DNA from 4 places in the Glutamicibacter halophytocola genome. Region 4 is predicted to be linked to each of the others. Evidence: riboswitches for the same ligand, from Rfam matches in the RefSeq annotation. Region 4 holds a riboswitch; each other region holds the start of a gene.
What was found. Region 4 has a riboswitch for S-adenosylmethionine ahead of AOZ07_RS01750 (methionine ABC transporter ATP-binding protein). Riboswitches for the same ligand answer to the same signal wherever they lie in the genome.
Positions count from the first base shown of each region.

Region 1: linked by a shared signal. The riboswitch ahead of AOZ07_RS03875 (O-acetylhomoserine aminocarboxypropyltransferase/cysteine synthase family protein) and the one ahead of AOZ07_RS01750 (methionine ABC transporter ATP-binding protein) in region 4 are both predicted to bind S-adenosylmethionine.
Region 2: linked by a shared signal. The riboswitch ahead of AOZ07_RS17755 (flavin reductase family protein) and the one ahead of AOZ07_RS01750 (methionine ABC transporter ATP-binding protein) in region 4 are both predicted to bind S-adenosylmethionine.
Region 3: linked by a shared signal. The riboswitch ahead of AOZ07_RS14470 (OsmC family protein) and the one ahead of AOZ07_RS01750 (methionine ABC transporter ATP-binding protein) in region 4 are both predicted to bind S-adenosylmethionine.

Region 1 is NZ_CP012750.1:817,261-823,031, forward strand. Features, by position in the region: gene AOZ07_RS03860 (methionine synthase) at 1-50, opposite strand, end outside; gene AOZ07_RS03865 (DUF1852 domain-containing protein) at 70-1,062, opposite strand; gene AOZ07_RS03870 (LysR family transcriptional regulator) at 1,185-2,126, shown strand; SAM riboswitch class I at 2,359-2,449, shown strand; gene AOZ07_RS03875 (O-acetylhomoserine aminocarboxypropyltransferase/cysteine synthase family protein) at 2,538-3,842, shown strand; gene AOZ07_RS03880 (cystathionine gamma-synthase) at 3,839-5,044, shown strand; gene AOZ07_RS03885 (AraC family transcriptional regulator) at 5,116-5,771, shown strand, end outside.
Region 2 is NZ_CP012750.1:3,860,498-3,866,268, forward strand. Features, by position in the region: gene AOZ07_RS17740 (DUF6941 family protein) at 1-139, opposite strand, end outside; gene AOZ07_RS18920 (hypothetical protein) at 240-389, opposite strand; gene AOZ07_RS17745 (ZIP family metal transporter) at 413-1,156, opposite strand; gene dnaB (replicative DNA helicase) at 1,218-2,573, opposite strand; gene AOZ07_RS17755 (flavin reductase family protein) at 3,233-3,733, opposite strand; SAM riboswitch class IV at 3,831-3,948, opposite strand; gene AOZ07_RS17760 (PaaI family thioesterase) at 4,320-4,736, shown strand; gene AOZ07_RS17765 (dihydrofolate reductase family protein) at 4,782-5,372, shown strand; gene AOZ07_RS17770 (PQQ-dependent sugar dehydrogenase) at 5,380-5,771, shown strand, end outside.
Region 3 is NZ_CP012750.1:3,122,113-3,127,883, forward strand. Features, by position in the region: gene AOZ07_RS14465 (DEAD/DEAH box helicase) at 1-2,659, opposite strand, end outside; SAM riboswitch class IV at 2,825-2,945, shown strand; gene AOZ07_RS14470 (OsmC family protein) at 2,975-3,526, shown strand; gene AOZ07_RS14475 (L-idonate 5-dehydrogenase) at 3,603-4,658, opposite strand; gene AOZ07_RS14480 (SDR family oxidoreductase) at 4,648-5,418, opposite strand; gene AOZ07_RS14485 (FadR/GntR family transcriptional regulator) at 5,590-5,771, opposite strand, start outside.
Region 4 is NZ_CP012750.1:380,992-386,762, forward strand. Features, by position in the region: gene AOZ07_RS01745 (SDR family oxidoreductase) at 78-941, opposite strand; SAM riboswitch class I at 1,226-1,315, shown strand; gene AOZ07_RS01750 (methionine ABC transporter ATP-binding protein) at 1,401-2,207, shown strand; gene AOZ07_RS01755 (methionine ABC transporter permease) at 2,224-2,940, shown strand; gene AOZ07_RS01760 (MetQ/NlpA family ABC transporter substrate-binding protein) at 2,983-3,855, shown strand; gene AOZ07_RS01765 (acyl-CoA dehydrogenase family protein) at 3,949-5,166, shown strand; gene AOZ07_RS01770 (NtaA/DmoA family FMN-dependent monooxygenase) at 5,169-5,771, shown strand, end outside.

The DNA.
Region 1 (5,771 bases), 440 kb from region 4:
GGCTTGGGCAGGCTGCCGACAATTGACGTGGGGATAAGCGGGGAAGTCATAGAAGAATCTTTCTGGATCTTAGGCGACAGGAGTCGGGTAGGAGGAAGACCACTGATCTAGCAGTTCACGATTTGGGGCGATGAAGTGTTCCTCGGTGAACTTGCCCTGGATCTTTCCCAATTGGGTGCGTTCTTCGCGGTCATAGAAAACGCGGGTGGGGGAGAAATCTTCGGCACCGAGGCTCGGGTGGTATACCGCGGGAGCCGCCGAATTAGCGTTGTAGATCTCCGGGCGGTAGATCTTCTGGAAGGTCTCCATGGTGCTGATCAGGCTGATCAGCTGCAGGTTCGTGTAATCGTTGAGCAGGTCGCCACGGAAGTAGAAGGCCAGCGGCGCGACGGCGCCCGGCGGCATGAAGTAGCGAACGCTCAAGCCCATCTTGCCGAAGTACGCATCCGTGAGCGAGTTCTCGTCCTGCTGGTATTCCAAGCCGAGCACCGGATGGCTGTTGCCAGTGCGGAAATAGGTCTTGGAGGTGGAGACGCTGATGCAGACCACCGGCAGCTGGGCGAAACGCTCACGGTATGCCTGCGAGTTCAAAAAATGCTGGAAGAGCTGTCCGTGGAGATCGCCAAAATCTTCGGGAAGCACCGGAGCTCCGCTGTCATTACACGATGCTGGGAGCACAACGCTGAAGTCGTAATCGCGGACATAAGAAGAAAAATTATTGCCGACCATGCCCTGGGACCGAGTGCCGGTGAGTTTATCCACGATCGTGGTTTCAAGCACTTCTAAAAGAGGGAATTTCTGGTCGGTATTATCGGCAGAAAAGTGCACATTTGCGGAAATGATTTCCAATTCAAGAGAATAGCGGTCGCCCTGGGGATTGTCCCAGTGAGCCAAGGAATTGAACCGGCGGTTGATCATCGTCAGGGCATTGCGCAGGTTCTCTTCGCGGCGCTCTCCGCGTGCCAAATTAGCGAAGTTTGTCGTGGTGCGCGAATTTGTCGAAGGGGAGTAATTCTCGTCGAATCTGGTGGTGCTAATGCTGAAATTTAATGCGTCTGCCATGATGGCCAATCTGTATTTGGGAGGCCTGGGCAGGCCGAGGGGAAGTCGTTGCGTCAATCTTGCAGGGTGATTCTTGATATCAGGTAACTCGATATAACTATGGATTCATATAGACTCAATCTATGGTTCAGGGAACAAATGGCTTGACACTGCAGCAGCTTCGCTATTTCGTGGCGGTCGCCTCCGAAGGCTCGATCTCCGCCGCAGCCGACTTGATTTACGTCGCGCAGCCCAGCATGTCGGCGGCGATGAAGGAGCTCGAATCTCGGGTGGGGCGCACCTTGCTGGTGCGCTCGGCCAGGGGAGTGACGCTCACCGCCGAAGGCGCAGAATTCCTCGGCTATGCCCGGCAGGTCCTGGAGCAGGTGGAGCTTCTTGAGCACCGCTACCTCGGCCGGCCCTCCGCCAGGCGCCTGCTGGGCGTCTCCACCCAGCACTACTCATTTTCGGTGGACGCCTTTGTCCGGATGGTCCAGGCCAGCGGCGCCGAGGAATACCAGTTTTCGCTCCGCGAGACGCGCACCGAACAGATCATCGAGGACGTGCGCACCCTGCGCAGCGACATCGGGATCCTCTACCGCAACGACTTCAACCGGAAGGTCATCGACAAGCTGCTGCGCGAATCCCGGCTGGCCTTCCACCCGCTGTTCCTGGCTGATCCGCACATCTTCATCTCGCGCAGCAACCCGCTGGCCACCCGGGACCAGGTCACGCTCGAAGACCTCGAGGACCTGCCGCGGCTGACCTTCGACCAGGGCGCGAACAATTCCTTCTACTTCGCCGAGGAGGTGCTCTCCACGCGCTCCAGCCAACGCGAAATCCAGGTTTCGGACCGCGCCACCATCTTCAATCTCATGATCGGCCTGGGCGGGTACACGATCTCCACCGGCATCATCAGCGACGAGCTTGATCCCTCCATCGTTGCCATCCCGCTGGCGATCGAGGAGCGGATCGAGATCGGCTGGATCGACCACGCCGCCATTCCGCTGACCGACCAGGCCCAGCGCTACCTGCAAGAAGTTCGCGCGGTGGTCGCCAGCTTCGGGGTCGAGGTGCTCGGCTGAGCCGCCCACGGCGTAACTCCCGGTCATCGATCACCGGCGCATCGTCACAAACTTCGGCAAAAACCTTGAAATCACGCAGGTTCTGTTCAAAACTATGCGTCATAAAGTGGTGCCAACCACCGCGTCATCATGACAAGTTCACGACATATGAAGCTTGGCGGCCTTGTATGAAGCTGGCCGCCCGATAGCGCTTGCGCCGTTTGCGGCCCGTGGCCAACCATGGAAGAACAACAAACCATCAAGAGCGACTAAGAGATCTGGCTCGAAGACGTCGCAGCAACCATCGGGAAACCGAAAGGTGCTAATGCCAGGAACGATGGAGCAGTTCCGAACGCGCTTTTGCGTGCTGTGCTTCGTGTTGCCACACGATGCCTAATCGGTGCACTCCCTCGCAGAGAACGAGGAGGAGCTATGAGCCAAGGAACCGACGCGGTCCATGCCGGATATCGCCCGAGCGGAGACTTCCGCCCGATGCTGCCGCCACTGCACAATTCCGCAGCCTACCAATTCCAGTCGCATGCCGAAGCGATCGAGAAGTTCGCGCTGCGCCAGGCCGGCTTCACCTACTCGCGCACCGGCAACCCCACCGTCTCGATTCTCGAGCAGCGCGTGGCAGCACTGGAAGGCGGCGCCCAAGCGGTAGCCACCGCCACCGGCCAGTCCGCGGTAGCCCTGTCCCTGCTGGCCCTGACCCAGGGCCCCAAGCACATCGTGGCCTCCTCCTCGCTCTACGGCGGCACCGTGGATCTGCTCACCGACACCTTCGCCGACTTCGGCATCCGCATCAGCTTTGTCGACCAGGCCGATCCGTCCGCCTGGTCCGGCGCTATCGAGGAAGACACCCGGGCGTTCTTCCTGGAGTCGGTCTCTAACCCGCTGTGCACCGTGGCCGATCTTCCCGCCATCGCGGCCATCGCCCACGAGCACAATATCCCGGTGGTGGTCGATAACACCCTGGCCACCCCGCTGAATGTGCGGCCACTGGATCATGGCGCGGACATCGTGGTGCACTCGGCCACCAAGGGCCTGGCCGGACACGGTTCTGTTTTGGGCGGGATCGTCGTGGACTCGGGCAAATTCGACTTCTCCGATGCCGCCCGCTGGCCGCAGATCGCCGCCCCGCGCGTGCGGCTGAACAACACCTCGCTGCTTGAGCGCCATGGATCGGCCGCCTACGCGATGCTGGTGCGCTCCAAATTCCTGCACGACCTGGGCCCGACCCTGGCCCCGGCCAGCGCCCAGGGCATCCTGGCCGGCATCGAAACCCTGCCGGTACGCGCCGGGCATGTGCAGCGCAGCGTCACCACGCTGATCGGCGAGCTCCTGGCGCACCCGGGCATTGTGGCCATCCACCACCCCTCGCTGTCCACCCACCCGAGCCACGAGCTGGCCAAGAAGATCACGCCCAAGGGCACCGGTTGCGTGCTGGCCATCGAGCTGGCCCATCCCACGCTGGTCTCCCCGCTGATCGACGGGCTGAAGCTGATTTCGCTGGCCGCCAATGTGGGGGACACCCGCACCATGATCTCCCACCCGGCCACCATGACCCACTGCCGGCTCTCCGAGCAGCAGCTGGCCGCCGCCGGGCTGAACACCGCCACCCTGCGCCTGTCGGTCGGCCTGGAAGACCCCGCCGACCTGCTCGCAGATCTCACCCAGGCCCTGGACCACGCACTGGCCCAGGCCCTGGCCCCGCAAACCCAAGGAGCATCATGAGCGGCTTCAACACCCTCGCCGTGCACGCCGGCCAGCACAAGGACCCGCACACCGGGGCGGTGGTCCCGCCGATCTACCAGACCAGCACCTTCGTCCAGGACGGCATTAACGTGCTGCGCTCCGGGCATGAATACTCCCGCGGCTCGAATCCCACCCGCGACGGGTTCCAGGACCAGCTCACCGCGCTGGAAGGCGGGGCCGCCGGCTTCGCCTTCGCCTCCGGCATCGCCGCCGAAGACGCGCTGCTGCGCGCGGTGCTCGAACCGGGCGACCACATCATCCTCGGCGCCGACGGCTACGGCGGCACCAACCGGCTGATCTCCAAGCTGCACAGCAAGTGGGGGATCACCTCTTCGGCGGTGGACATCACCAGCCTGGATTCGGTGCGCGCCGCGGTGCGCCCGAACACCGCGCTGCTCTGGGTGGAGACCCCCTCCAACCCGCTGCTGGGCATCGCCGACCTGGCCGGCTGGGCGGACATCGCCCGCGAGCACGGCGCCCTGCTGGTGGTGGACAATACCTTCGCCACCCCGTATCTGCAGCGCCCGCTGGATTTCGGCGCCCACGCGGTGGTCCACTCCACCACCAAATACATTGGCGGGCACTCCGATGTGCTCGGCGGCGCGGTGATCGTGGCCGACCATCACTTCCGCGGGCAGACCCTGGCCGAAGCGGTGGGCTACCAGCAGTTCGCCGGCGGAGCTGTGGCCGGCCCGCAGGATTCCTACCTGGCCGCCCGCGGGCTGAAAACCCTGGGCCTGCGCATGGAGCGCCACTGCGCCTCGGCCGATACCCTGGCCCGCTGGCTCGATGCGCAGCCCGAGGTCACCCGGGTCTACTACCCGGGACTCGAATCGCACCCCGGGCACGAGCTGGCCGCCCGCCAGCAGCGCGGTTTTGGCGGGATCGTCTCGCTGGCCCTGGAAGATGAGGCCGCTGCCCGCGCCTTCGCCCAATCCATGGAGTACTTCCAGCTCTCGGTCTCCCTGGGCGGGGTGGAATCCCTGGTCTGCTATCCGCGCGAAATGACCCACGCCTCGCTGATCGGCACGCCGCTGGAAATCCCGGCCAACCTGGTCCGCCTCTCGGTGGGCATCGAGGAGGCCGAGGATCTGATCGCCGATCTTCAACGCGGCCTGGCCGCCGCCCGGGCCACCCGGCCTGTGAGCACCGTGCGCGAAAAGGCCCTGGAAAACGCCTGATCGCATCGAACCGCAATAATCGGGCGGCGCGCCCCTTCCCCACGGAATAGTAATTGGGGAAGGGTGGAAACATGATCGGAATTCTCAATCGGCTCGTCGAGCATATCGAGGCGAACCTGCACGCCGAGATCAGCCTCGCGGATCTGCTGCGCGGCGAAGGCACGACCGAATACCACGTGCGGAGGATGTTCTCCTCGCTGGCCGGCCTGCCGGTCTCCGAGTACATCCGCCGCCGGCGCATGTCCCTGGCCGCCGCGGACCTGCTCGCCGGGGATGACCTCTTAGCTATCGCGATCCGCTACGGCTACGGCTCAGCCGAAGCTTTCGGCCGGGCCTTCCGGTCCGTGCACGGTGCGAGCGCGGGCGAGGTCCGCAGATCAGGCGGCCCCCTTCGAAGCCAGCCAATCATCAGGTTCAGCCTGAACGTCGAAGGGAAACGCCCCATGGATGCACGAATAGCGCAACGAGAAAACTTCCAGCTCATCGGATACGCCGCACGCGTCCCGCTGATCCACCACGGGTCCAACCCGCACATCCAGGAGCACATCGCCTCCATCCCGATGGCCGAGCATGCCCGGCTCAAGGCGCTGTCGGCCGCCGAGCCCGCCGGGCTGCTGCAGGTCAGCGACCAGGTCGATGCGGACTACCGCGAAGGCAGCGAGCTGACCTACCTGCACGGAGTTGCGGTGCCGGCCGAGGCCCCGGTGCCCGAGGACCTGGATTCCAT
Region 2 (5,771 bases), 430 kb from region 4:
ACGTCAGCGGGGCCGGTAATGAAGGCAAGGCGACTCGAGTGAAGCTCGCGCCCACTGCCGTAAGGCTGTCCCCTTCGACTCGCGCGAATTCCGCTAAGAAGGCGTAGTCAAGCTCGGGAAGATTCTCCAACGTCGTCATGCGTCCGATCATATCCATGGAACGGCGCGCGCGTAAGAAAAACTTTCTCGATTACGAGAGATTCAGCTTCAGGCTCAGCAGATCAAATATCGAATCCCAATTACTCCGTTGTCACGGTGGTGACCGCCATGGATTCAAAGGCAACGAGGAACACCAGAACAAACATGCCCATGGTGGTGGCCAAGAATTGCGGTGCGTAAATGGTTTCTGTAGCTGGCGCAGGATTGTGGCTACTACGTCTTAGGGGCATGCCCTAATCATGCCAGTTTTCTGCTATCCGCCCAGAACATGCAGGGCGAATGCCGACAGGAAGCCACCGGTGACCAGCAGCCCGGTGTAGTCATGTTCAACAGAATAGGCTTCTGGAATCATCGAGTCGGCAATCATGGTCAGGATTCCGCCTGCGGCAACTGCCGTGGCAAAGGCCAGGGCTTCTTCAGGCATGGATTGCATGGCCAGTGCCCCGGCAAAGGCAGCCAGCCCACAAGAAATCGCGATGGAACCCCACAGAAGGGCAATCGAGGAACCTTTGCGGCCGGCGCTCTTCATTTGAGCCGTGCTGGCCAGCCCTTCGGGAATGTTGGAAATGAAAATGGCAATGAGCATGGCGGGGTTGATGCTCGCGCTAGCCACAACGCTCAGGCCCAGTGCCACGGATTCGGGAATGCCGTCGATCAAGGCTCCCACCGCCAAAGCGGTGCCCGCAGGTTCGCCGCCCTGAGCGCTGCCCGAGGCTTTTTGACGCCTTGTGGTGCGCCAGGCCAGTACCCGATTGGCCGAGAAATACAGCGCGGCGCCCACCAGCACACCGGCCGCCGTTGCCAGGAGCCCGCCAGTTTCGAAGGCCTCGAGTACAAGCTCAAAGCTCAGTGCACTGACCAGCACTCCTGCGCCGAAGGCCATGATCGCGCAAACCCAGACCTTCGGAATTTTCAGCCACCAGGCGGCGCCAGATCCCAGCAACAGCGCCGATCCGGCTACCGTGCCCCAAAGCAAGGCCTGCAAAGAAGCGAACATGGCACCCACTATAGCCAGCAAGCCGCCGGCTTAGTAGCTGCCATGTCGGTTCTGACTGGGATTAACCCTCGGAGGACATATTGCTGAAGCGCGAGTAGTGGCCTTGGAATGCCACGGTGATGGTTTTGGTGGGACCGGCACGGTGCTTGGCGATGATCACGTCGGCCTCGCCTGGACGGTTTTCCTTGTCATACACATCATCACGATGCAGCAGGATCACCATATCGGCGTCCTGCTCAATGGAACCGGATTCACGAAGGTCCGAAACCATTGGCCGCTTATCGGTTCGCTGTTCGGAACCACGGTTCAGCTGCGACAGCGCGATCAGCGGAACATCGAGCTCCTTGGCCAGCAGCTTGAGGTTACGCGAGAACTCGGAAACTTCCTGCTGGCGTGATTCCACGCGCTTGCCCGAACTCATCAGCTGCAGGTAGTCGAGGATGATCATGCGCAGCTCATTGCGCTGCTTCAGGCGGCGGCACTTTGCGCGGATTTCCATCATGGACATATTCGGCGAATCGTCGATGAACAGCGGCGCTTCATTCAACCGGCCCATGGTGGTGGCAATCTTGGTCCACTGCGCGTCCTCCACCGAACCCTTGCGCAGGTCCTGGAGCTGGATGGAGGCTTCTGCCGAAAGCAGGCGCATCGCAATTTCATTGCGGCCCATTTCCAGGGAGAAGAAGACGGTGGCCATGTTGTTCTTGATGGCGGCGGACCGGGCGAAGTCCAGCGCGAAGGTCGACTTACCCACTGCAGGACGGGCCGCGATGATGATCATCTGGCCGCCCTTCAGGCCCTGGGTCAGCTCGTCGAATTCGTAGAACCCGGTGGGCACGCCGGTGATGCCGTCGCCGGCGTTCGCGGCGTTTTCGATTTCGTCTACGGTGCCTTCGATGATATCCGAGAGGCGTACGTAGTCTTCGCTGCTGCGGTTTTCCGCAACCTTGTAGACCTCGGCTTGCGCTTCGTTGACGATGGCATCGACTTCTCCATCGGGCGAGTAGCCCATCTGGACGATGCGGGTTCCGGCGTCCACCAGGCGGCGCAAGACGGCGCGCTCGCGCACGATTTCTGCATAGTAGCCGGCGTTAGCGGCGGTGGGCACCTGCTGAATGAGGTTGTGAAGGTAGGCAGCGCCACCCACGCGGGAAATTTCGCCGCGCTTGGTCAGCAAGTCGGCCACGGTCACGGCATCGGCAGGTTCGCCTCGGCCGTACAAATCGATAATGGCTTCGTAGATGGATTCGTGAGCCGGACGGTAGAAGTCGGTTCCGCGCAGCGCCTCAACGACGTCTGCGATGGCGTCCTTGGATAGCATCATGCCACCGAGCACGGACATCTCGGCTTCGACGTCCTGTGGCGGCTTGCGCCCTGCGTCGGATTCTCGTCCTTCGTAAACCGGCTCAGCACTCATTGCAGACACTTCCATCCCCTATTGACCCCAGGGGGAAAAATCTTCCTTGCCAGATGGCAACGTTCCAACCTGCTAGTTGATGCCAACAGTTCAATGGATTACGTCTGTGGATATTTCTGCCCCAAAGCCAACAGTAGGGCCGATGTTTACCCACGTAAACCCCATTATCCACAGGTTCTGTGCATAACATACCCTCAGCTGTGGACTAGCCTGTTCACTGTCTGGGGAGAACCCTGTGGATTATTGTCAAGTACCCAACAGTAATAGTTATTGACTAGGCTTTTTGTATTTTCACATCTGTGGACAGGGAAATATTTTGTTGAAGATAGCGATATGTTCCCAGTAGTTATCAACACCCAAAAACGCCCGCAATACAGGGTTTATTGCAGTTTTCACACAGTTCTGCACATCTTGCCCACAGACGTGTGGATAACCATGTGGATATCCACGGAATCATAAAAGGCTTAGTCACCGGCCTTTAGCACGGTCAACTCGGCAAGTTATGGCCAATAGTCCACATTTTCGCGTAGCGGTCGCGATCCACACCGTGGATAACTATTTGCCTGGCGTTGAACGCGTCCCGAAACGCGACTAGGCCCGGAGCAGATCACCATCAGGGAATCCACGCCGGGCCTTCGGGAAACTACCCCTCAGAAGATTTAGACGAGCTCAGGAACTGGGATTGAATGAAATCGGGAATCATGGAAGATCTGCGGCGAGTGCAGTGATGTGTGATGCCCATGCACCTCCAAAAGCACAACCCAGTGGTCACCAGCTTCGACTTCGTTGTAAATCGACGTTTCCAGCCAGAGGGTGGACTCTTCAATGAACAGAGCGCCCTGCTCGGAAACCACGGTATCCACGCCGAGGAATCGATCGCCCTTCTTCGAAGCGATCTGCGCGCAGACCCCTCCATTAAGATCGCTGAGAACCGAAACACCAATGTGGCTGGCCTCGCGCAGTTTCGGCCAGGTGTTGGAGGTCTTCTGGACTGCAAACATCACCAATGCCGGCTCCAGCGAAACCCCGACAGTGAATGAGGATGCAACGATGCCGGTTTTCACGCCGTCCACTTCTGCACACAGAGCGGCCACGCCTGAGGGATGTTGAGCGAAAACCTTGCGTAGGGTTAGCGGGTCAAGTTCACGATTCAATGACATGGCTCGATTCCTTCGGTTCTTGCCCACCGCGTCAGACCCAGCGGGAACAGCGGTTCGGGATGATCCGAATCCGGTTGCCACTGAGGTTTCACGCCGTGCGCGGTACTTGTTCTGACACCATTTGGCGCAAAACCGAATCCTCACCTGGAGCACCCCACTACCGTTGAGAGGGTTGCCGATCAGCAAGCCAGGGCTTTTAGCTGATGCTCTTGATTCTGCTTAAAACAATATGACTCATGACGAAGCACCGTCAAACAATTCACTTCTCAAATCGCAATATTCAACAAAATATTCGACAGTGGCTCAGTTTTAGGGTCATGGAACAGTCCTTTATTCACCAATTCGGACCGCTTCAGGCACTTCAGCCGGCCATGAAGGTGTGAGCTTCGTCGTAACGCATTAACTTATGGCACGGCTAAATATCTTCCGGCATCTGCGCTTCGTGGAAAATCGGCGCCAGGGTTCGCCATCAAGGATCTTCCCGCAAGGATTGCCGCGTACTTCAGCAGGTAAAGTGCAAATAATTGAACCGCAAGCCCCACCACTCGAACAGGCGCACCGCGCCCCGACACTTTTGGAGTCACCCGTGAGTTCCCCAGCACAGCGAATCCCCGACAAGACCAGCCGCTTCACTGACAGCATTGGCCTGGTCTTTGACGACATCACCGCCACTTCCGTGCGAGGCCATGCCGATCTCAATGAAAAGCACCACACCCCGTGGGGCGTCGTACATGGAGGTGTCTATGCCTCCATGATTGAAAGCGCCGGCAGCGTTGGCGCCAGCTACGCGGTCTCAGAGCGCAATCAATTTGCTGTGGGCGTTCACAATGCCACCGACTTCCTGCGTCCCTCTACCGGTGCGCGCGTGCAGGTTGCGGCCAAGGCGCTGTTCCAAGGCAAGACCCAGCAGTTGTGGGAAGTTGTCATCACCGATGAGGCCAGCGGAAAGGAACTCTCGCGTGGACAATTGCGCACCCAAAACGTAGATATGCCCAGCGCCTGAGCGTATCCTAGGTGGCACCTAGCGGATCAGCTTCGGAGGCTTGCCATGAGTGCCACCTATACCTTTGACGTGTTCAGCAGCCTTGATGGCTTCGGCAGTGCAGGCAGCGATTGGGGTGGCTACTGGGGAAAACAGGGGCCCGAGCTGTTGGCCCATCGCCTCGGGCTCTACACTCCCCCATGCCGCATGGTTTTCGGAGCAAACACCTTCCGCTTGTTTAGTCTCTTCTGGGCAGAAATCGAGATGAATCCCGAGGTTGAAGACGCGTGGGGCGTGGCTTTGCACGACAAGCCCGCCACCGTCATCTCCACCACCTTGGAAGAGCCGCTGTCTTGGCCTAATGCCACGCTGGAGCGCGCTGATGCCTTGGAAGTCGTCGCCCAGCTCAAGGAAACCTCAGATGTGCCGCTGCGCTCCCACGGTTCCCTGGCCATGAACCATTCGCTGCTGGCGGCAGGTCTAGTGGACTTCATCCAGGTGAGCATCTTCCCGGTGCTGACCGGGCATAGCGGCTCTGCTCCGGTACTCGGAGGGGTCGACGACTATGACCTGGAACTTGTCGATTCAAAGCTTTTGGACGGGCGGATCCAGGAACTGACGTATCGCCCGACGCGCCATCAGCCGGCGCACGCATAGCCACCCGATGAAGCACATCCGGGACACATGCCTGCTGCTCGGCGCGGTGTTCCTCGCCGGATGCTCCACGCCAACACCACTTCCAAGTCCAGCTGCCGAATCGCAAACCGCTCCAGAACCACTGGCCACCGGCTTGGAAGCTCCGTGGTCCATGGTCTACGTCCAGGACAGCTTGCTGGTCAGCGAACGCGATTCCGGGAGGATCCTGGAAGTTTCGCAGTCCGGACAGAGCCGCGAAGTGGCCCGGATCGATGATCTCGCAGCGAGAGGCGAAGGCGGGCTGCTGGGCCTGGCCTTCCTCGCGCCGGACCAGCTCTACGCCTATTCCACCGCGGAATCCGGTAACCGCATTCAGCAATTCACCGCGCAAGGCAGCGCCGGAAACCTGTCATTGTCGGC
Region 3 (5,771 bases), 1.2 Mb from region 4:
CTCCGACCAGTGACGGGTCCAGGGCCAGCTGACGCAGCAAAGTGAGCGACTGGAGGATTTTGAACCGGTTCGAATCGACGTCGTCAACCAAGCCGAGCACCTCTTGGCGCACGCGCTGGAAACGCCGGTCGTAGGCTTTGCGGTGGTTTGGTTCCAGTTCCACCTCCAAGATTTGCTCCGTCTTGGCAGGAAGTTCGGGAACAACCTGTTCCTTGGTGCGCCGAAGGACAAAGGGGCGCAGCCGGCTCTTGAGCCGTTCAAGCCGTTCCTTGTCCCCGTCGGATATCTGCTTTTGGTAGTTGTCCTTGAAAGCGTTCTGAGCGCCCAACAGCCCAGGGGCTGCCAGCGAAACCAGGGCCCACAGCTCCAGCAGGTTGTTCTCCATCGGAGTGCCTGTGACCACAAATTTGCAGGGGACAGGCAGTTGCCGGGCCTGCTTATATCCCTTGGAGGCATGGTTCTTCAGCTGTTGGGCTTCATCCATGATCATGACCGAGAACCCTGCCGCTTCGAACTCTTCATAGGAGAGCCGGAAGATCGCATAGCTGGTCACGATCAACTGGGCATCGCCCAACTGGTCTGCGACTGTTTGCCCTGCCTTCTTGGCGGTAGAGGTAATCCCCCGCGTCTTCAGATGGGGAGTGAACCGGTGTGCTTCATTGATCCAGTTGCCTACGACCGAGGTAGGTGCCAGAACCAGGAATTTTTGGCCCGGGTTCTCGATGCGTGCCTGTTCGAGGCACGCCAGCAATTGGACGGTTTTACCCAGGCCCATGTCATCTGCCAGAACCCCTCCCAGCGAGTGGGTTCGCAGGAAGTTAAGCCACGCGAGCCCCTGTTCCTGGTAAGGGCGCAAGTTGGCCTTGAAACTCTCGGGCAGTTCCACGGGATTAAGCTCTTCGCCGCTGGTGAGCTCATTCATGTTCTGCAGCCACTGGTTATGCTGGGCTTCGATAATGCCCAGATCCAGCAGTTCCTTCCACCAGTCGATGCTCAGTTTGTGGACCCGAATTGTATTGCCTTCGACCTTGCCTAATTCACCGGCCTCGTCGATCAGCTGACGCAGCTGGGCGAAGTCTTCTCCGCCGATGGGAATGACGGTCAGGTCCTCAAGAACCAGATAATCCAAGTGCAGCGTGAGCGCAGCTAGCAGTAGCGCAAATGGCACCTTGATGTCATCGATGGTGACCTCGACTGTCAGATCAAACCAGTCTCCAGTGCTTTCACCAGCATCGATGGCTACCGTCGCAGGAGAGTCGATAATCCGATACTTGGGAAGCTGGTTCTGGGCTTCAATCAAGATATCGGGATGTTCTTCCAGTAACGGCAAGGTGTAGACCAAGAAGTCGATGGACTCATCCATCGTCAGCTCTCGATCTTCGTAGATCCCGTTCGATTTCACCTGTCCCAAGGCAGAGTCGTCGCCCAATTTGTCATTGATCGAAGCGATGATTTCCTTTTCAACACTTCGCTGGCGTTGGGCCTTGGCTGCGTACTTCCATGAATAATGCAGGCTGACGCTGTCGACAGTGCTTGAAACGCGCAGTCGCAGCACTGGTCGTGGAGGGTCGGGGATGGCGTAGGAAACATCCGCGCTCTTCAATGGCGCCAGCTGGCGCACCCTGTCCAGATGGGTTTGCTCAAACCGGCCTACTTCAGAAGACGGAATGAACTGGACACCGGAGGCAATAAACGTGGCGAGCTCTGCTGATACCGGATCAGCAAATTCTGCCAGGCCCCAGGTCTTGGATTTGGCCAACGGCTGGGAGGAAAAAGCCACAAAAGCAGGGGGATTTCCTACGGGCAACAGGTGCGTGTGTTCAGGTTCAGGACCATGAAGCACGCCTTCGACGGTCAGGCCGTTTTCCCCTTGACGGAAATCCACGTATGCATGGGCCAGTTTTTCACTGAAGTTCACCGGCGGCTTGGACGCAGAACCGCCATTAATAATGGCAACGCCTGCATCCTTGAGATCCTTGAAAGCGGCCAAGAGATCCTTGCCAGGAAGTTCCATCAAGGAAATCCAGTCTGTGGTTTCCCAGAAATGACCGTACTTCACCTTTTCGGCATGTTCCCGCAGGCGGTTCAATTCCACGACTGCGCGGCGTTGCGCCCTGGAAAAGTGCTCGTCAAAGGCGACCGATTTCCAGCTAATGCCGGTCTGCACCCACGGGCTCTTGGTTCCTTGCTTTGCCGGCCTCGCTTGGAGAGTGAGGACATCTTCTCCTCCGTACCGTGGCTCTGTGACGACCTTCAAAATCAGGCCCAGCGGCTCTTCGACAATGTCGGTTTCTACTTCAACGACGGGCAACAACCGATTCAGGTTTCGTTCCCATTGGGGAACCGCATTGCGTTGCCAGCCATAAGGGTCGGCTGCCTGATCCGAGACGTAGAGCGGGTCTTCGGCGTCGCTGACTATCTCCAGCAGCAGTGCTGCGACTTCCGGGCAGGAGTACTCAGATGGATGTTCGGTGCAGAAAGAGTGGAATTCTATGCCCTCGTTGCCGATCCGAAACCCGACCATGACCTCGCTGTTGCGAACCAGCGCAGTGACTCGGGCGTTCCCCCGTTCACGATGGCGTTCAACATCCTGGACTTTTCCGGATTCGAAGAAGAATTGCCCGATGCGAAGTTCTTCCTCGGACACTAATGAGTTCACTGAGGAAAGAGTCAGCTGGAATTCCATCATCGCCATCCATGGGTAGTGCGTTGGAGCGGATTGCTACCCACCATCCTATCGACGCTAAGGGACAGGACCGCCATGACGAAACGTTAAGTGGATACTTTACCGATCCGCTTGCCACAAGATACAAAGGAACCACTGAATCACGAGTTCCACTCATCACAGCCCTGGCTGAGTGGACGGCAACCCTTTAGGCCATTGTGCGGGGTGCCCCAGGTGACGATTCGACGCTTCTTGAAATCCAGGATCGTAAACGATGGCGCCCCTGCGCCAGAAAGGGGATGAATCCCCATGCCTCACGCAACAGCCAAGCTATCCGTGGCCGAAGACCGCTCTCAACGCCTGCAAGAAGCCGGTGCCGGTTGGGGCGAACGGATCTCCTCCGCTCCACACAGTGCCCAGTTGACCTTCACTGTCCAGGGCGAGGGTTTTGCTTCGGTCGCCAGCAATATTCGCGCCGGCAAGCACACCTTCACCGTCGATGAACCAGCAGCGCTCGGCGGTAACGACATCGCCGCCAGTCCCGTTGAATACGCATTGGCAGCCTTGGTCTCATGCCAGGTCGTGGTCTATCGGCTCTACGCCGAGAGCCTGGGCATCCAGGTTGATGATGTGCAGATTACCGCTGATGGGCAGCTCGATGTTCGCGGACTATTCGGCATCGACGCGTCGGTGCGTCCCGGTTTCTCTTCAGTGGATTTGAAAGTCCAGATAGCTGGTCCAGAATCCGTCGAGCGCTACGAGGAATTGCGCCAAGCAGTTGATGCCCACTGCCCAGTCCTCGATCTGTTCGCCAACCCGGTGCCAGTGGCCACCTCGCTGCATCTTGCCGAGGCCAACTAGCACCTGCTTAATAGCAAAGACGCGGTGGCGGCCCTTGTTATCAGAGGCCACCACCGCGTCGTTGCACTGGGAGGGATTACTGCTCCAGGAAGTTCAGCAAGACCTTGCCAGACTTCGAGGAATCCTTGGCTGTTTCAAAAGCTTCAAGGCCATCGGATACCGGGAACTCGTGGGTGACGGCCGCGCCGATGTGCAGGGAACCGTCGGCCAGCGCATCGATCACCTGGTCGATTTCGTCGTTGAAGCGGAAAGAGCCGACAAGTTCCAGCTCGCGGGTGATGGCCAGCGAAATCAGGGCAGGTTGCTCGCCGGAGGGCAGCAGGCCGACCATGACGACGCGTCCGCCACGCACCGCGCCGCGAATGGCAGAGGCCAGGCCGCGGTAATTGCCGCTGGCCTCGATCACCACATCGGCGTTGACCTTGGCGATTGCTTCCTGGTCATCGGCGCGCAGGGTTGCGGTGGCACCGAGTTCTTTGGCAATGCCCAACGGCGTCTCGTGCATGTCCACCGCGATGATTTCGCTGGCACCGGCGCGCTTGAGCACCGCCACGGCCAGCGCTCCGATCGGGCCAGCGCCAATGACCAGAGCTTTTTTGCCGGAGACGGTGCCGGCACGCGAGACCGCATGCCAAGCCACGGCGGCTGGCTCGGCCAGCGCAGCGTCACGCAGCGAGAGGCCAGCGGGCAGTTCGCGCAGCATGCGTGCAGGCAGATTCACCTCGCGGGCAAAAGCGCCCTCGGTATGCGGGTAGCGGGCAGCCGAGCCCAAATAAGTGCATCCGGGTGAAAGGTTCGGGCGGTCAGAAGGATAGGGTTCCCCGGTGTCTCCCGGTGTTGCCGGGTGCACCGCGACTTTGCTTCCCGCGCCCGGGCCGCTGCCATCAGCGGCCGCCTGGATAACGGTGCCGACGATCTCATGCCCGAGAACCATCGGGGCCTTGAGGATGGACTCCCCGGCCGCTCCGTGGCTCCAATAGTGCAGGTCCGAACCGCAAATGCCGCCATAGGCGATGGCGATTCGTGCTTCATCCGCAGCGGGTGCGGGCAGGTCGATCTGCTCGATCCGCAGGTCGCCAGCGGCATGGGCGACGACGCCCAGGGTCTTGTTGGAAAGGGTGCTAGACGACAACGCTCATGCCTCCGTCGATGAAAATGGTTTGCCCGTTGACGTAGTTGGATCCGTCCGATGCCAGCCATACCGCTGGACCGGCCAAGTCCTCGACTGAGCCCCAGCGGGCAGCCGGGGTACGGCCCAGGATCCAGGAATTGAACTTCTCGTCGTCCACCAGGTTCTGGGTCATTTCGGTGTGGATGTATCCCGGTGCAATGCCGTTGATCTGCAGGCCCGCGCCAGCCCATTCGGCGGTCATCGCGCGGGTGAGGTTGCGCAGGCCGCCCTTGGCCGCGGTGTAGGCGGAGATGGTGGGGCGGGCGAGGTCGGTTTGCACCGAGCAGATGTTGATGATCTTGCCTTCGCCGCGTTCCACCATGCCGCGGGCGGCTTCTCGGCCTACCAGGAATGCGCTGGTGAGGTTGGTATCAATCACACGCTGCCAGTCGGCCACGTCGAGGTCCAGCATCGGCACGCGGTGCTGGATGCCGGCGTTGTTCACCAGAATACGGATGGCGCCGATGTTCTTTTCGATGGCTGCGATGTTCTCGCGCACGGCGGCGTCGTCGGTGACGTCAAAGCAGGCGCTGTGGATTTTTTCGGCACCGTAGCGGGTGGCAAATTCGGCGGCGGTTTCGGCCAGACGCTGCTCATCGCGGCCATGCAGGATGATCGTGGCGCCGGCATCTGCCAGGGCGCGGGCAAGTTCGCGGCCGATGCCGCGGGAGGACCCGGTGACCAGGGCCAGTCGTCCGGACAGGTCAAAAAGTTGGCTCATGAATTCCCTCGCATGAAGTGTCGATGGTACATCGACGGGAACTCATCACCGGTGTAAACCAACTGACGTATCCGAAATGCAGCCCCGTCGCCTACTGAAAACATATCAGATATATGAGGAGCTAAGGGTAATAAAGTCCGACTTATTTAACTGGTGCTCTTGCTACCAGATCTAGCGGGTCTGCGAGTAGAACCAGGTGATGTGCTCTTCGAGCAGCTGGGCTGCGCGCTCGCGCTGGCCGGTGGCAAAGGCATGGTGGATGGCCTTGTGCTGGCGGCGCAGCACCTTGACCACCGGTTGCCAGGCTTCGTCGTCCGGGATGGACGCGGCAACATAGTCACTGATCGAGTTGC
Region 4 (5,771 bases):
GTTAAAACCCGGAGGCAACCAGCGGCCCATGAATCGCCCTGGCTGATTGCCTCCAACGGTGAAAATACCAGCCTGCCTTAGCGGGCCAGGGCGTCCTTGATCGCCTTGCCAAGGGAGGTAGGCGCGCGGCCAATGAGCCGTGCCAAGTCCCCGGAATGCACTTCCAGGGCGCCTTCGCGAATGCGCAGGTCCGTATCCACCAGAATGTCAGCGAACACCGCGGGAACACCTGATTCGGTGTAGATCTCAACCAGCTTTTCAGGGTCCATATCCTGGTAGGCGACATCTTGTCCCGCGGCAGCGCCGACAGCCCCGGCGAGCTGGCTGAGGGTGAAAGGCTTGTCCCCGCCCAGTTCGTAGATCTTCCCGGCTTCCCCGGCTTCCGAGAGCAATACCGCAGCAGCCGCCTCGGCATAGTCCGCGCGCGTGGCGGCGCTGATCTTGCCGTCGGCCGCGGCGCCGAGCACGACTTTGCTGTTCAGGTAGCCCAGGAGCTGATCGGTGTAATTTTCCGTGTACCAGCCGTTGCGCAAGAGGACGTAGCCGATGCCGGAACCAGCCAGCAGGTGTTCGGTGGCGATATGCTCCTGCGCCAGTTTCATGTTGCCGGTGAGGGCATTGGCGATGGAGGTGTAGGCGATGAGCTTGACGTTGACGCGTTGCGCAGCGGTGATGACATTTTCATGCTGGGTTGCCCGCTGGCCCACTTCGCTGCTCGAAACCAGCAACAGCTTGTCGACGCCCTCCAGCGCGGCGACCAGGCTGGCCTCCACGTTGTAATCGGCGACGCGCGTCTGAAGACCTTTGCCGGCCAGGGGTTCCAGCTTCTCTTCCGAACGGCCGATGGCAACCAGCTGGGCGGGGTCGGCTCCGCGCCGCAGCAATGCATCGATGACCAGTCGTCCAAGTTGTCCGGTGGCACCGGTAATTGCGATCTTCATGAAGTCCTCTCGTAGGTTTGCACTCCAGTACAACCACGGCGCCCAGCACAGAATTCCCGCACCATGATCGCTGGCGCATCGATGGCCAGAGGTGCAAGTTCTTCAAGCCTTTTCGTCTTAAAGGGAGCAAGTGACGAAATATTTCGTATTGCTACGCGGATTATTGCGTGATTCCTTTCCCGGTCCGTCCGAACTGCGACTTCATGACGCTGATTGACGTAACGTTTGCCGGCTTGCATCCATGGAGGACAGACTTGAATTGTTCGGGCGGTACAACCGAACACACACCATCCAGAGCGACTGAGAGATCTGGCTCAACGACGTCGCAGCAACCACCCGTATGGGAGCGGTGCTACAGCCAGGACCGATGGAGTACTTTCACTTCGCGACGGAAAAATCTGTCCCCAGCAGATGGTTTCTTGCGAAGTACGCTCCGCATAACCAAGCATCAAGGGAGCGATGATGATTCGTCTTGAGAACGTAACAACAACCTTCGGCAAAGGCCGCGACCAGTTCACGGCCGTCAAGGATGTCACGCTGGATATTCAAGCCGGAAGCATTCACGGTATTATCGGTTTTTCCGGTGCCGGCAAATCCACGCTGTTGCGCAATATCAATTTGCTCCAGCGCCCGACCTCGGGCCAGGTCTTTGTTGACGGCGTAGAACTGACCGGGCTGAGCGAAGGCGAGTTGCGCAAGCAGCGCCATGAGATCGGGATGATCTTCCAGCACTTCAACCTGCTGAACAATCGCACCGCGCAACAGAACGTTGAACTGAACCTGAAGTTCGCCGGTGTGCCCAAGAAACAACGCCGCGAACGTGCCCTGGAAGCACTATCCATCGTGGACCTCGCCGACAAGGCGTCCGCCTATCCTGGACAGCTCTCGGGCGGGCAGAAGCAGCGCATCTCCATCGCCCGCGCGCTGGTCACCGAGCCCAAGGTCTTGTTGTGCGATGAACCTACCAGCGCGGTGGATCCGCGAACCACTACCTCGGTGCTCCAGTACCTCAGCGACATTAACGCCAGCCTTGGCATCACCACCGTTATCGTCACCCACGAAATGAATGTCATTAAGGCCATCGCCGACAAGGTCTCGGTGATGGAAGACGCCGCGGTCGTGGAAGAGTTCGCCCTGAGCTCGCTACAAGAACCAGGCTTTGAACCAAAGACGCCTATCGGCCGCTACCTGATCAGCGATGAAATCACGCTGAACCGCCAGCCCAAGCAGGCCCAAGACCTTGCCGCCAACGTAACCCGCGTATAGAGAACCTGGATTACCAATGAACTTCACTTCAGTAGTGCTAGCCACGAGCAACGGCAGCGCAGCAGCATTCAGCCTTGACCGCATTGTGGAACTGGCCCCGGAAATCTGGGTGGCCATGGCACAGACCTTTGCGATGCTGCTGGTTTCGATCCCGATCGCCATTCTCTTGGGAACCCCGCTGGGCATCTGGCTCTATTCGATGTCTCCCAACGGCTTGCGCCCGCGTCCGCGAGTGCACAAGATTGTTGACGGGCTGGTGAATACGATCCGCTCCTTCCCATTCCTGATCTTGCTGATCGCCATTATTCCGTTCACCCGATTTGTTGTGGGAACGACTATTGGCACCGCCGCGGTTATCGTGCCGCTGACCATCAACGCGATCCCGTATTTCGCCCGTTTTGTGGAGCAGAACATCAGCCAGCTGGGCAACGGAGTGGTCGAAGCCGCGCAGGCCATGGGAGCCACGCGCGGACAGATCATCCGTGAAGTGCTGCTGGTCGAAGCCAAGCCGGCGCTGCTGTCTTCCATCACCATCATGACGGTCAGCTTCATCTCGTACTCGGCCATGGCCGGTCTCGTTGGCGGCGGCGGCATCGGCGACTTCGCCATCCGCTACGGCTACTACCGCTATGAAACCGGAGTCATGCTGCTGGCCATCGTCTTGATGATCCTGCTGGTCCACGCAGTTCAATTCTTCGGAACCCGGCTATCGCGCGCCGCTGACAAGCGCTAAACACTGAACCACTCAACTCGCAATTCATCAAAGGACAACACCATGGCTTTATCCCGCCGCACCTTTTTGACCTTCACCGCCGGCTCCGCCGCAATTCTCGCACTGACTTCTTGCGGCCTGGTAGGCGGCCCAGAGGCCAGCTCGGGGGATAAGACCATCAAGGTCATCGTCACCGAATCGGCTCCATCCCAGGAACCAACCAAAATCGCCCAGAAGCTGCTGGCTGAAAAGGGCTGGACCCTGGAAGCCACCTATGTCACCGACATCGTGCAGCCAAACCACGTGGTGTCCAACGGCGAATACGATGCCAACTTCTTCCAGCACGGTGCCTACCTTGAACAGTTCAAGAAGGACCAGAACGTCGACGTGGAGCCGGCCTTCTACATGTACAGCTCGCCGGCAGGCGTGTACTCGAAGAAGTACGACGACATCAAGGACCTGCCTAACGGTGCGACCATTGCCCTTCCTGTGGATACCGCCAACAACGGCCGCGCGTTGGCGCTGCTGGATCGGGCCGGGCTCTTGAAGGTCACCGAAGGCAAGAGCGTGATCCACCTGTCGCAGAACGACATCCTGGAGAACCCCAAGAACTTCAAATTTGTCGAGGTGGATCAGCAGTCGCTGTCCAAGACGCTTCCCGACGTGGATGCAGGATTCCTCTTCGCCCGCCTCGGTGCGGAAATCGGGCTCACCCCGAAGGATGCGCTGCTCTTTGAAAAGGAAGAAGAGGCGCTGCCATATATCAACATCATCGCCGCGAAGCCAGGCTTCATGGACACCGAAAAGGGCAAGGCCCTGGAAGAGGCCTACCATTCCGACGAGGTGCGCGAATGGTATGCGAGCTATCTTGACGGTGCGCTGGGCACCCCATGGGATCGCGATCTGGAAGCAGACTTCGCGACCTGGAACAAGTAGGCCATAGGCCCCGCGACGCCGCTTTTCCGTGTCGCGGGGCCGCCACTTTTCCGACCTAGTACTCAAATTATCGACGTCCTGCAGGGAGAACCAATGACGATTGTCGCCACGGCAGCTGCCGAGAGCAGATATCAGGAGCTTCTCGACCGCTTCAGCGCGGTCTTCGCCCGAATCGCCGAAGGCAGCCGCGAGCGGGAACAAAGGCGCATCCTGCCCTTTGAGCAGGTGCAGTGGCTCAAAGAGGCCGGATTTACCACGCTGCGCGTGCCAGAGAGCCATGGCGGATCACCGATTAGCCATGAGCACCTGTTCCGCTTGCTGATCGAGCTGGCTGCAGCGGACTCCAACGTGGCGCACCTGCTGCGCAGCCACTTCTCCTTCGTTGAAACCATCTCCCTGCAGCCAGCAGAATTCCAGGACCGCTGGTTCCCCAAGGTGCTTGAGGGGCAGATCTTCGGCAATGCCGCCACCGAGCGCGGTGGCAATGCTTTGGGCACCACGAATACCAAACTGGTGAAGAAGACCGTCGGCTGGGTTCTGCATGGCGAAAAGTACTACACCACAGGGTCGATTTTTGCCGACTGGATTGTGGTCATGGCAACGACCGAAGGGGTCGAAGGCCGCCAGTATGCCGTCGTTGACCGGAATGCCGAAGGCGTTGAAATACTTGATGACTGGGATGGCTTTGGCCAGCCGCTGACCGGCACCGGTACCGCCATTTTCTCTGAAGTTCTTGTCGCGCCGGAGAACATTATCCAGCGCAAGGTGGCGTCCACCCTGGAACCGGCCTTCTTCCAGCTGTGCCTGCTTTCGGTACTGGTAGGCATCGGCAAGGCTGCCCGAAATGAAGCTGCCAGCATCGTGGCCACCAGAACCCGTACCTTTAATACCGGCTCCGGTTCGCTGTTCAAGGATGATCCGCAGATCCAGGAACTCGTGGGACGCCTGGCGGCCAACGTATTTGCCGCAGAATCCATTGTCACCATGGCTGCCCGGGAACTGGACGCAGCCGTTGACCAGCAGCTGGGGCTTGACCCGGAAGCAGCCTACCTGCGTGCAGAGCTGGCCGTGCAGCAGGCCCACGTGGCAACGCCCAAGCTGATCCTGGATGCCACCAGCGAGCTCTTTGACGTCACCGGGGCATCAGCAGTGTCGACTTCCAAGTCGCTGGATCGTTTCTGGCGCAATGCACGTACCGTAGCTACCCACAATCCGGTGGCCTTCAAGGCACGCTCGGTGGGCGACTACTTCATCAATGGCACGGTGCCGACCGGATTGAACTCCATCGGCGAAGCTAAGGCAGGCAAATAATCATGGCAACTTTCCAAGAACGTCCGCGCTTGCTGCTCTCAGCATTCCTGATGAACACTTCGAGCCATATTCTTGGTGGAATGTGGCGCCACCCCGAAGCGCAGCAACACCGCTTTAATGAGCTGGGCTTGTGGGTGGATCTGGCGAAAAAGCTGGAGGACGCAAAATTTGATGCGCTGTTCTTCGCTGATGTGGTGGGCCTCTATGGGGACCACGAAGGTGGATGGGCCTCCCATGTGCGCAAGGGGCTGCAAGTTCCTAGCCACGACCCGCTGGTGCTGCTGTCCGCACTGGCAGCTGGGACGAAGGACATCGGCTTGGCGATGACCAGCTCGGTTATCCAAAGCCACCCCTTCCAGTTCGCACGCCAGATTTCCACCCTGGACCATCTGTCGCAGGGACGGGTTGCGTGGAATATCGTGACCAGCGTTCTGGAAAATGCCCACCGCAATTTCGGCGGCCAAGACCTGGTGGCTCACGATGACCGCTACGGTTGGGCCGAAGAGTACGTTGAAGCCGCCTACAAGCTGTGGGAGGGCTCGTGGGAAGACGATGCGCTGCTGGCCGATAAGGAATCCGGCCTTTACGCTGATCCGAGCAAGGTC